2 regions of the Streptomyces sp. NPDC051909 genome follow, and region 2 is predicted to be linked to the other one. Evidence: riboswitches for the same ligand, from Rfam matches in the RefSeq annotation. Region 2 holds a riboswitch; the other holds the start of a gene.
The links. A riboswitch is a leader RNA that binds a small molecule or an ion and turns the genes downstream of it on or off. The one in region 2 is predicted to bind S-adenosylmethionine.
Positions count from the first base shown of each region.

Region 1: linked by a shared signal. The riboswitch ahead of AB0M18_RS34825 (aminotransferase class V-fold PLP-dependent enzyme) and the one ahead of thrC (threonine synthase) in region 2 are both predicted to bind S-adenosylmethionine.

Region 1 covers NZ_JBFAYA010000044.1:15,893-20,961, reverse strand. Annotated here, with positions in the region: gene AB0M18_RS34845 (NYN domain-containing protein) at 1-242, opposite strand, end outside; gene AB0M18_RS34840 (hypothetical protein) at 287-529, opposite strand; gene AB0M18_RS34835 (rhomboid family intramembrane serine protease) at 899-1,633, shown strand; gene AB0M18_RS34830 (Lrp/AsnC ligand binding domain-containing protein) at 1,630-1,911, shown strand; gene AB0M18_RS34825 (aminotransferase class V-fold PLP-dependent enzyme) at 1,982-3,376, opposite strand; SAM riboswitch class IV at 3,573-3,689, opposite strand; gene trpD (anthranilate phosphoribosyltransferase) at 3,777-4,841, opposite strand; gene AB0M18_RS34815 (cytochrome bc complex cytochrome b subunit) at 4,984-5,069, opposite strand, start outside.
Region 2 covers NZ_JBFAYA010000021.1:69,253-74,321, forward strand. Annotated here, with positions in the region: gene AB0M18_RS28350 (trehalose-6-phosphate synthase) at 1-296, opposite strand, end outside; gene AB0M18_RS28355 (hypothetical protein) at 398-718, opposite strand; gene AB0M18_RS28360 (glucosyl-3-phosphoglycerate synthase) at 808-1,794, opposite strand; SAM riboswitch class I at 1,916-2,062, shown strand; gene thrC (threonine synthase) at 2,056-3,369, shown strand; gene AB0M18_RS28370 (MoaD/ThiS family protein) at 3,403-3,681, shown strand; gene AB0M18_RS28375 (cold-shock protein) at 4,155-4,361, shown strand; gene groL (chaperonin GroEL) at 4,679-5,069, shown strand, end outside.

The DNA of each region.
Region 1 (5,069 bases), on a different contig from region 2:
AGCGGATCGCTCTCCAGGGCGGCAGCCATCGCGTTCCCGGCGAACTTGGCGCGCCGGGAGGCGGTGAAGCGGGCGTACTGGCGCAGCGGGGCGGGCAGCTCGGCGACGGTCAGCCCGCCGAAGGCGTCGGCGACGAGCGCGACGACCTTGCGGCGCACGGCCTCGGGCAGCGGCCGGTCGAGCGCCTCGGCGGCGTCGTCCGCCGAGCCCGCCGGCCGATCACCGTGCGCGGGCTGCTCCACGATCCGTCACCCACTCCCTAGTCTCGCCCTCGCCGGGCCGCTCCTCAGGAAGCGGCGCCCGGCCTGTCCACCAATTCGATCTGGTCCACCGCGTTGCACCAGCGGCAGCGGACCGACTCGATGGTCTCACTGACCACCTCGCGCTCCTCGACCTTCGGCTCTCCGGCGAGGTCCAGATGGACGTACTCGACGACCTTCGACGAGCGGGTCACGTCGAAGCGGGTCAGATTGCCGCAGAGGGTGCAGCGCCAGCGGGTCTCGGCGGTCGGCAGGGGAACCGTCGTCATCGTTGCCGTCCTCTTTCCGTACGAGGCTCAGTGTGAGGCTGTATACGAGGTGTCACGGGCCCGCGGTGCGCCGTCGAACAGCGGGAGTATGCCAGGGCCTGCCCGGCGGGTCAGGGTCGGAAGGCCGCGGCGTCTGGTGCTTGGGGTCTCCCCAGGCCCGCCAGGGCCGAGGGGAAGCATCGCAAGGCGCCGGAGCGTCTCGATAGCGGAGCTATCGGGGCGTTTCGGCAACGCGGCGAGGTGCCGTGCCAGGCGACGCGGACCCGGCCATGATTTGCCGGGCAGGCCCTAACCCTACGGCCTCCCGGGTACCCCGCGTCACGGCGAGGCACTCTGTCCAGGTGGGCCCCGGTACGCCATGATCTGTCCATGATCGACTGGCGGGGCGCGGCCCTCGGCGCCTGGCGCGGCGCGCGGAACGGGCCGACGGTGACGTACGGCATCATCGCGTGCTGCGTGCTGCTGTTCGCCGTGAGCCCGGTGTCGGGCCTCAACCCGGTGTACGGCACGGGTGACACGCTGCTCGCGGCGCAGAGCACGTACTTCCAGCGCTGGGGCGTGGTCCCGGCGGACCTGATCCGGGCCGAGCCACGCGCCCTGCTCACCCCGCTGACTGCGCTCTTCGTGCACGGCAGCTGGCTGCACCTGCTGGGGAACATGCTGTTCCTCTACGTGTTCGGGGCGATGGCCGAGGACCGGATGGGCCCGGTCGCGTACGGGCTGTTCTATCTGGGGGTGGGCGTGCTCGCGCTGACCGGATACGCGGTGGCGCACGCCGACAGCGCGCAGACCCTGGTCGGGGCGTCGGGGGCGATCTCGGGGGTGCTCGGCGCCTTCCTCTATCTCTTCCCGCGCTCGCGGGTGACCAGCCTGTTCCCCTTCCTCTTCTTCCTGCCGCTGCGCTTCCCGGCCTGGATCGTGCTGATCTTCTGGTTCGTGCTGCAGTGGCTGGCGGCGCGCTCGGCGGGGGCGGGTCCGGGGGTGGCGTACCTGGCGCACGTGATCGGCTTCGCGCTCGGCTTCCTCTACGCGTGGGCGCGGTACAGGGGTGGGGATACAGTGAAGCCACCAGCCGCGGCCATCGAGGGAGAAAGCCAGCCGTGATCACCGCGATCGTGCTCATCAAGACCAGCGTGGACCGCATCCCCGAGATCGCCGAGGCGATCGCCGCGATCGACTCCGTCAGCGAGGTCTTCTCCGTCACCGGCACCTACGACCTGATCGCCATGGTCCGGGTGGGACGCCACGACGACCTGGCCGACATCATCCCGGGCCAGATCTCGAAGATCCCGGGCGTCGAGGCCACCGACACCCATGTCGCCTTCCGCGCCTACTCCCAGCACGAGCTGGACGCGGCCTTCGCCATCGGCCTGGAGTCGTAGCACCCGCTGCTCAGCGGTGAAGCCGGCCTCTCCCCCGCGGGAGGCCGGCTTCACCCGTTCGTGTGGCTGGTCAGCCGCGGTCGGGGACGCAGCGGCCGTCCTCGGTGCGGTACTTCCACCGGGCGCCGTCGCGCACCAGCGCCTTGACCGCGCCGACGAATCGCTCGACGTGCTCGTCGGGGGTGCCGGCGCCGAAGCTGACGCGGATCGCGTTGAGGGACCTCTCGCCCGGGGCCGCCTCGGGGGCGCCGCACTCGCCCGGGTCCTGCCGGTCGCTGCCGAGCAGCGTGCGCACCAGCGGGTGGGCGCAGAAGAGGCCGTCGCGGACGCCGATGCCGTACTCGGCGGAGAGCGCGGCCGCGAAGTGGGAGCTGTTCCAGCCCTCGACGACGAAGGAGATGACGCCCACGCGGGGCGCGTCGTCGCCGAAGAGGGAGAGCACGCGGACCTCGGGGACCTCGGCGAGGCCCGCGCGGACGGTGGCGATGAGGTGCCGCTCGCGGGCGACGAGGGAGTCGAAGCCGGCCTCGGTGAGCGCCTTGCAGGCGGAGGCGATCGAGTAGACGCCGATGACGTTCGGCGAACCGGCCTCGTGCCGGGCCGCGGTGGTGTGCCACTCCACGTCGACACCGCCGTCGGCCCGACGGGCCACCTTGCGGGACGCGCCGCCGCCCGCGAGGTAGGGCTCGGATTCCTGCAGCCAGTCGGCGCGGCCGGCGAGGACGCCGGAGCCGAACGGGGCGTACAGCTTGTGCCCGGAGAAGGCGACCCAGTCGACGCCCGACTCCCGTACGGAGACGGGGTGGTGGGGGGCCAGCTGGGCGGCGTCCAGGACGATCCGCGCGCCGTGCGCGTGTGCGGCGGCGGCGAGTTCGCGCACCGGCCACAGCTCGCCGGTGACGTTGGAGGCGCCGGTCACGCAGACCAGGGCGGGGCCGTGAGGGTCACGGTCGGCGAGCGCGCGCTCCAGGGTCTCGACGGCCTGCTGCGGGGTGCGGGGCGCGTTGAGGTAGGTGACCTGGGCGTCGCGCCAGGGCAGCAGCGAGGCGTGGTGCTCGGTCTCGAAGACGAAGACCTGGCAGTCGGCCGGGATCACGGCGGCGAGCAGGTTGAGCGAGTCGGTGGTGGAGCGGGTGAAGACGACCTGGTCGCCGGGGCGGCAGTCGAGGAACTCGGCGACGGTGGCGCGGCTGTTCTCGAAGAGGTCGGTGGAGAGCTGCGAGAGGTAGCCGGCCCCGCGGTGGACGCTGCCGTAGTACGGGGCGTAGGCGGCGACGTCGTCCCAGACGCGCTGCAGGGCCGGGGCGCTGGCGGCGTAGTCGAGCGCCGCGTAGGTGACCTCGCCGCCGGTGACGAGCGGGACGGTGACGTCGCGGCCGAGGACCGGCAGCGGGGCTGCGCAGCAGGGGTCGGCGGACTCGGTGGCGGAAGCGGTGGCGGTGGCGGCGTTCGGGCATGCGGACATGACGGTGTCTCCCGGCATAAAAAGGGCGCGAAAAGGCGTGAAAGGGCCCGCGGGGCAGCAGCGCGCGAAGCAGCGCGGACAGAGGTGCCGCACACGGGTGGTGAAGGGGAAAGAGGGGCCGAGGGGCCCTAACGCATTCGCTTGCTCACGAGACAACGCTCCCTAGAGGACCAAGGACCCCAGGGTGTGGCGCAGGGGTCCGCGCTTGCCGCAGGCTTCTGCTCGTACGGCCTGGTCTTCACCCGGGGCACCCCGCCACGGACGGAGGGTTGCCGGACAGCCGGCCGGGGCCTTGCAGCTGTCACTCATGACCTGTTCCAGAACCTATGCCAGACGATCACGACGCCGCAACCCCGTCCCGGCATCCGGGACGGGGTCGCGATCCGCCGTTCCTGTGCCGTCAGGCGTTGCTGGCGGCGATCCACCGCTCCAGGGTGCGGCGCGCGGCCCCCGAGTCGATGGACTCCGCGGCCCGGTCCATGCCGGCCCGCAGCTGCTCCGCAAGGGTGCCCTCGCCCGGCTCCAGGGCGGTCAGCGCGGCCGCCGAGTTGAGCAGCACGGCGTCCCGGACCGGTCCGGTCTCCCCCGCGAGCAGGCGCCGGGCGACATCGGCGTTGTACGAGGGGTCCCCACCGCGCAGGGCGTCGAGCGGCACCGGGGTGATGCCGACCTCGCGCGGGTCGAAGCGCTCCTCGCGCACGGCGCCGTCCCGGACCACCCACACCCGGGACGTGCCGGTGGTGGTCAGCTCGTCCAGGCCGTCGTCGCCGCGGAAGACCAGGGCGGAGTTGCCGCGCTCGGCGAGCACCCCGGCCACGATCGGGGCCATCCGCGGGTCGGCGACGCCGACGGCCTGGGCCCGTACCTTCGCCGGGTTGGTCAGCGGGCCGAGCACGTTGAAGGTGGTGCGGATGCCGAGCTGGCCGCGGGCGGCGGCGACGTGCCGCAGCGAGGGGTGGAACCGCACCGCGAAGCACATGGTGATCCCGGCCTCTTCGGCGACCTCGGCGACCCGCCGCGGGGTGAGGTCGAGGTTGATGCCGAGCTTCTCCAGGACGTCGGAGGAGCCGGAGGCGGAGGACGCGGCGCGGTTGCCGTGCTTGACGACCTTGACGCCGGTGCCGGCCACGACGATGGCGGACATCGTGGAGATGTTCACCGTCTTGGCCCCGTCGCCGCCGGTGCCCACGATGTCGACGGCGGGGCCGGGCACGTCGATGACATTGGCGTGCTCGTACATCGTGCGGACCAGGCCGGAGATCTCCGCGACGGTCTCGCCCTTGGCGCGCAGCGCCACCATGAATCCGGCGATCTGCGCGTCGGTGGCCTCGCCGCGCATGATCAGGTCCATCGCCCAGGCGGTGTCGTCGGCGGACAGGTCCCGGCCTTCGAGGAGTCCGTTCAGGAGGACGGGCCAGGAGCGGCCCGCCGCGGTGTCGCCTCCAGCGGGGTTCACAGCGCTCATGACAGCTCCTGGTGCGTTCGTGTCCACGTAAGGGATCGGGTGATCCCACCCTATCCATCCACGGGGACGGCAAAGAGCCCCGTCCATCGAATGGACGGGGCTCCCGCTGTGGCGACCTGGAAGGTCAGGTGTTCAGTGGCGATCAGTGGTGGCCGTGGCCGCTCTCGATCTCCTTGAACTCCTCGACGGTCGGCTTGAGGACCTGGTTGTCGTCGGCGTAGTAACCCC
Region 2 (5,069 bases):
TCGTACAGATGGTGGTGGAGGAACCACAGCACCGAGTTCGCGATGCCGTTGTACGCGTCGGCGTACACCTCCGGGTCGATGTCCAGCATCCGCACGCCCGGCTCGGCCACCCCGCGCCGCACGGCCTCCCGGTCGCCCTCGCCGAGCGCCGCGCACACCCACACACTGTCCTCGGACGACACCGCGCTCAGGCCCGAGACCAGGCCGCCGCCGCCCCGCCGGGGGGCGAGCGAACCGTCGTCGCGCACGGTGTACGAGACGGGGCCGCGGTTGGATGCCACGAGGACAGAAGCCATACGGCGAACCTAGCCCGTCCGGTAAACGCTCAAACGTACGTATTCCAGACGTGCGGTTTCGGGCCAGGCGCGCACCAGCCGCCCCGGGCGTCCCAGCCGCCTCAGGAGTCCCTGCGGCCCCGTAGCGCCGCCATCGCCACCACCCCGGTCGCCGCCAGGGCCACGCCCAGCGCGCCGAGCAGCCACAGGCGCTCGTCGGCGCCGCCGGTCTCGGCCAAGGTCGGGCTCGGTGTGGCCGCGGTCCCGACCGAGGACTCGCCCGGGTTCGTGCCCGGGTTCGTGCCCGGGTTCGTGCTCGGGTTCGCGCTCGGGGTGAAGTCGCCGTACAGCGTGGCCTGGTAGCGCTTGCCGAGGGACTCGATCACCTCGGCCGAGGCAGTTCCCGCGCTTGTGCCGGTGAGCAGGAGTGCCCCGAGTGCCACGACTGGCAGCAGGATTCCCGCCCGGCCGCCCCTATCCGTTGTGAACCGCATGGGATGGAAATTTAGGCAGAAATCCTCATTATCGGGCGTTACGCCACGCGGCGCCGCTCCGCGTACTCCGCGATCTCCACCATCGGCGGCCGCTCCTCCGTGTCCACCTCGTACGTACGGGGGATGAAGCGCCGCTCCCCGCCCTCGTCCTCGCTCCGCTCGAACTGCGTCAGCCGCGGCCGCACCAGGTGCCCGCGCGAGAGGCGCAGCTGGGCCGTCCGGTAGATCGCCGCCGCCATCCGGCCGAGCGCCTGCCCGTCCTGGTGGCGGTGCTTGCGCACGCCCACGTCCACCTGTGCGAGGGCGTCCAGGCCCACCGTGTGCAGTGCGTCGACGAGCAGCCCCAGCTCCACTCCGTAACCGACCGGGAAGGGCAGCCGTTCGAGCAGCGAGCGCCGTGCCGCGTACTCGCCGCCCAGCGGCTGCACGAGACCGGCCAGCTGCGGCCAGTGCAGATTGAGCAGCGGCCGCGCCACCAGCTCCGTCACCCGACCGCCCTGACCAGGAGTCTTGCCGGAGGCGAGCTGATCGAATTCCGTGCCGAGCGGACGGTCGTACATCGCCTTCACGAAGGCCACGTCCGGGTCGGTGAGCAGCGGGCCCACGATGCCCGTGACGAAGTCCGCCGAGAAGTCCTTCAGATCCGCGTCCACGAAGCAGACGATGTCACCGCCGGTCACCATCAGTGACCGCCACAGCACCTCGCCCTTGCCGGGCACCGCCGGTATCCGCGGCAGGATCGCGTCGCGCGCCACCACTCGCGCGCCGGCCGCCGCGGCGACCGCCGCCGTGCGGTCCGTGGAGCCCGAGTCGATCACCACCAGCTCGTCCACCAGCGGCACCGCCTCCGTCATCAGCTCGCGCCGGATCACGCCGACGATGTCCCCGACCGTCGCCTCCTCGTTGAGCGCGGGCAGGACGACGCTGACGGTCGTCCCCCGCTTGGCGGCGAGGATCCTCTCCAGCGGACGGTCGGCCACGGACCAGGACCGCCGGGACAGCCAGCGCTCCACTTCTTCCAGCAACGTGATCTCCATCTCGCGGATCGGACGACCGGTTCCACCCTCGAAGGCTTCGGTTACAGTCTTGAACAACGCGGATGCCCGATGCATGTCGGGGTGCCGACCGCGTCTCACAATCGAATACCGCTCATCCAGAGGGGCAGAGGGATACGGCCCGTTGAAGCCCCGGCAACCCTCCAGTCGGTCACTACTCGTCCTCCAGCGAGGTCCCCCGACTAGGGAAGGTGCCAAATCCGTCTCATGGCGACGTTCGCCATGAGGAAGATGAGGAGAAAGGGCCTCGCCTCCATGGCTGTTCAGACCGTCGCATCCGCGACCACCTCCGTCGACCTCGGTCCCGCGTCCGGCCTCTCCTGCCGCGAATGCGGTGAGACCTTCCCGCTCGGCCCGATCTTCGCCTGTGAACTCTGTTTCGGGCCTCTCGAAGTCGCCTACGACCTGCCGGCCGGCGACCCCGAGGAGCTGCGCAAGCGCATCGAGGCCGGCCCCGCGAACATCTGGCGCTACGCCCCGCTGCTGCCCGTCCCGGCCGACGTCGCCGAGAAGCCGAACCTGAACCCCGGCTGGACCAAGCTCGTGCAGGCCGACAACCTGGCCCGCGAGCTCGGCGTCGAGCCCGGCAAGCTGTTCGTCAAGGACGACTCCGGCAACCCGACCCACTCCTTCAAGGACCGGGTCGTCGCCCAGGCCATCGAGGCCGCCCGCGCCTTCGGCTTCACCACCCTGTCCTGCTCCTCCACCGGCAACCTGGCCGGCGCCGTCGGCGCCGCCGCCGCCCGCGCCGGCTTCCGCTCCTGCGTCTTCATCCCGCACGACCTGGAGCAGGGCAAGGTCGTCATGGCCGCCGTCTACGGCGGTGACCTCGTCGGCATCGAGGGCAACTACGACGACGTCAACCGCTTCTGCTCGGAGCTCATCGGCGACCCGCTCGGCGAGGGCTGGGGCTTCGTGAACGTCAACCTCCGCCCGTACTACGGCGAGGGCTCCAAGACGCTCGCGTACGAGATCTGCGAGCAGCTCGGCTGGCGGCTGCCCGACCAGCTGGTCATCCCGATCGCCTCCGGCTCCCAGTTCACGAAGATCGACAAGGGTCTGCAGGAGCTCATCAAGCTGGGTCTGGTCGAGGACAAGCCGTACAAGCTCTTCGGCGCCCAGGCCGAAGGCTGCTCGCCGGTCTCCGTCGCCTACAAGGCCGGCCACGACGTCGTACGGCCCCAGAAGCCGAACACCATCGCCAAGTCGCTGGCCATCGGCAACCCGGCCGACGGCCCGTACGTCCTCGACATCGCCCGCCGCACGGGCGGCGCCGTGGAGGACGTGAACGACGAGCAGGTCGTCGACGCGATCAAGCTGCTCGCGCAGACCGAGGGCATCTTCGCCGAGACCGCGGGCGGCGTGACCGTCGGCGTGACGAAGAAGCTCGTCGAGGCCGGTCTCCTCGACCCGACCCTCACCACCGTCGTCCTCAACACCGGTGACGGCCTCAAGACCCTGGACGCCGTTGCCGAGACTTCTCAGGCGACCGCCACCATCCGCCCGAGCCTGGACGCGTTCCGCGACGCCGGCCTGGCCCACTGAGACCCGCCCCGAACGCTGAGAGGTTACGAAGACATGGCCGTGAACGTCCGCATCCCCACCATCCTCCGCACCTACACCGGCGGCCAGGCCGAGGTCCCCGCCGAGGGCGGCACCCTCGCCGAGGTCATCGCCGACCTGGAGAAGAACCACACGGGCATCGCCGCCCGCGTCCTGGACGACCAGGGCAAGCTGCGCCGCTTCGTCAACGTGTACGTCAACGACGACGACGTGCGCTTCGAGCAGGGCCTGGAGACGGCGACGCCGGACGGCGCCGGCGTCTCGATCATCCCGGCCGTCGCCGGCGGCTGCTGAGCCGAGTCGGGTTGAGCCGAGTCGGGTTGAGTCGAGTCGGCTGGGTCGAGTCGGGCTGAGCCGACTTACTGGCGGTACTACCGTTCAGTACAGATGAGTGCAGAATTGCCCCTTCCGCGAGAAGAAGCGGAAGGGGCAATTCTGCATGGTTGAGCGCGATAGAGTTGGGGAAGCCCCCTCCGCTGCTCATGCCAGGTGCATATGAGAATGCGCCCCGACCTGACAAGAAGCAGCCAAAGTGCCCGCGCCTTGTGCCCCATCTGCGCCGTTTGCCGGGCCCGACTTGCCCCGTAATCAAGGAAATTCTCCCCAATTCCCCTTTCCGGTGTGCCCAGAATTCTCGTCCGAATGACCTGTTGCAGAGGGCAGTTGGGCAGATACATTCAGCCGCGGTCGACGCGTTCCGGCGCAGGGTCTGACCCGGGTCCGCGAAGTGCGGATCCGCGCAAGGGCCAGTAATAGGGGAGTTAGGCATGGCTCAGGGCACCGTCAAGTGGTTCAACGCGGAGAAGGGCTACGGCTTCATCGCGGTCGACGGTGGTGCGGATGTTTTCGTCCACTACAGCGCGATCCAGATGGACGGCTACCGCACCCTTGAAGAAGGGCAGCGGGTCGAGTTCGAGATCTCGCAGGGCCAGAAGGGTCCGCAGGCGGACATGGTCAAGCTCGCCACCGCCTGAGCGCGGCGCGATCGGCCACCGACGCACTTCCGTCGAGGGGCCCGCATCCCGTGGGGATGCGGGCCCCTCGCGCGTTCCCAGGGGTACCTGCCGCGCCCTGCGCGGGGCGCCCGATCTTCGAGAGTCGCTTGCACTCGCCTAGGGCGAGTGCTAATCATTGGCGTTAGCACTCTCACGCTGAGAGTGCTTACGAGGATCGGGCAGACGAGGTCGCGGACCGAGTGGGGAAGGAACCCACGAGGAGCGCGGGCCGTCCGTCGCGGGCGTCGGCGCGGTCCAGGAGCGTTATCCACCCCAGTCCGGGAGGACCACTTCACATGGCCAAGATCATCGCGTTCGACGAGGAGGCCCGGCGCGGTCTCGAGCGCGGCATGAACCAGCTCGCTGACGCCGTCAAGGTCACCCTCGGCCCGAAGGGCCGCAACGTCGTCCTCGAGAAGAAGTGGGGCGCCCCCACGATCACCAACGATGGTGTCTCCATCGCCAAGGAGATCGAGCTCGAGGACCCGTACGAGAAGATCGGCGCCGAGCTGGTCAAGGAAGTCGCCAAGAAGACGGACGACGTCGCCGGCGACGGTACGACCACCGCCACCGTGCTCGCCCAGGCGCTGGTCCGCGAGGGCCTGCGCAACGTCGCCGCCGGCGCCAACCCGATGGCCCTCAAGCGCGGCATCGAGAAGGCCGTCGAGGCCGTCTCCGGTGCGCTGC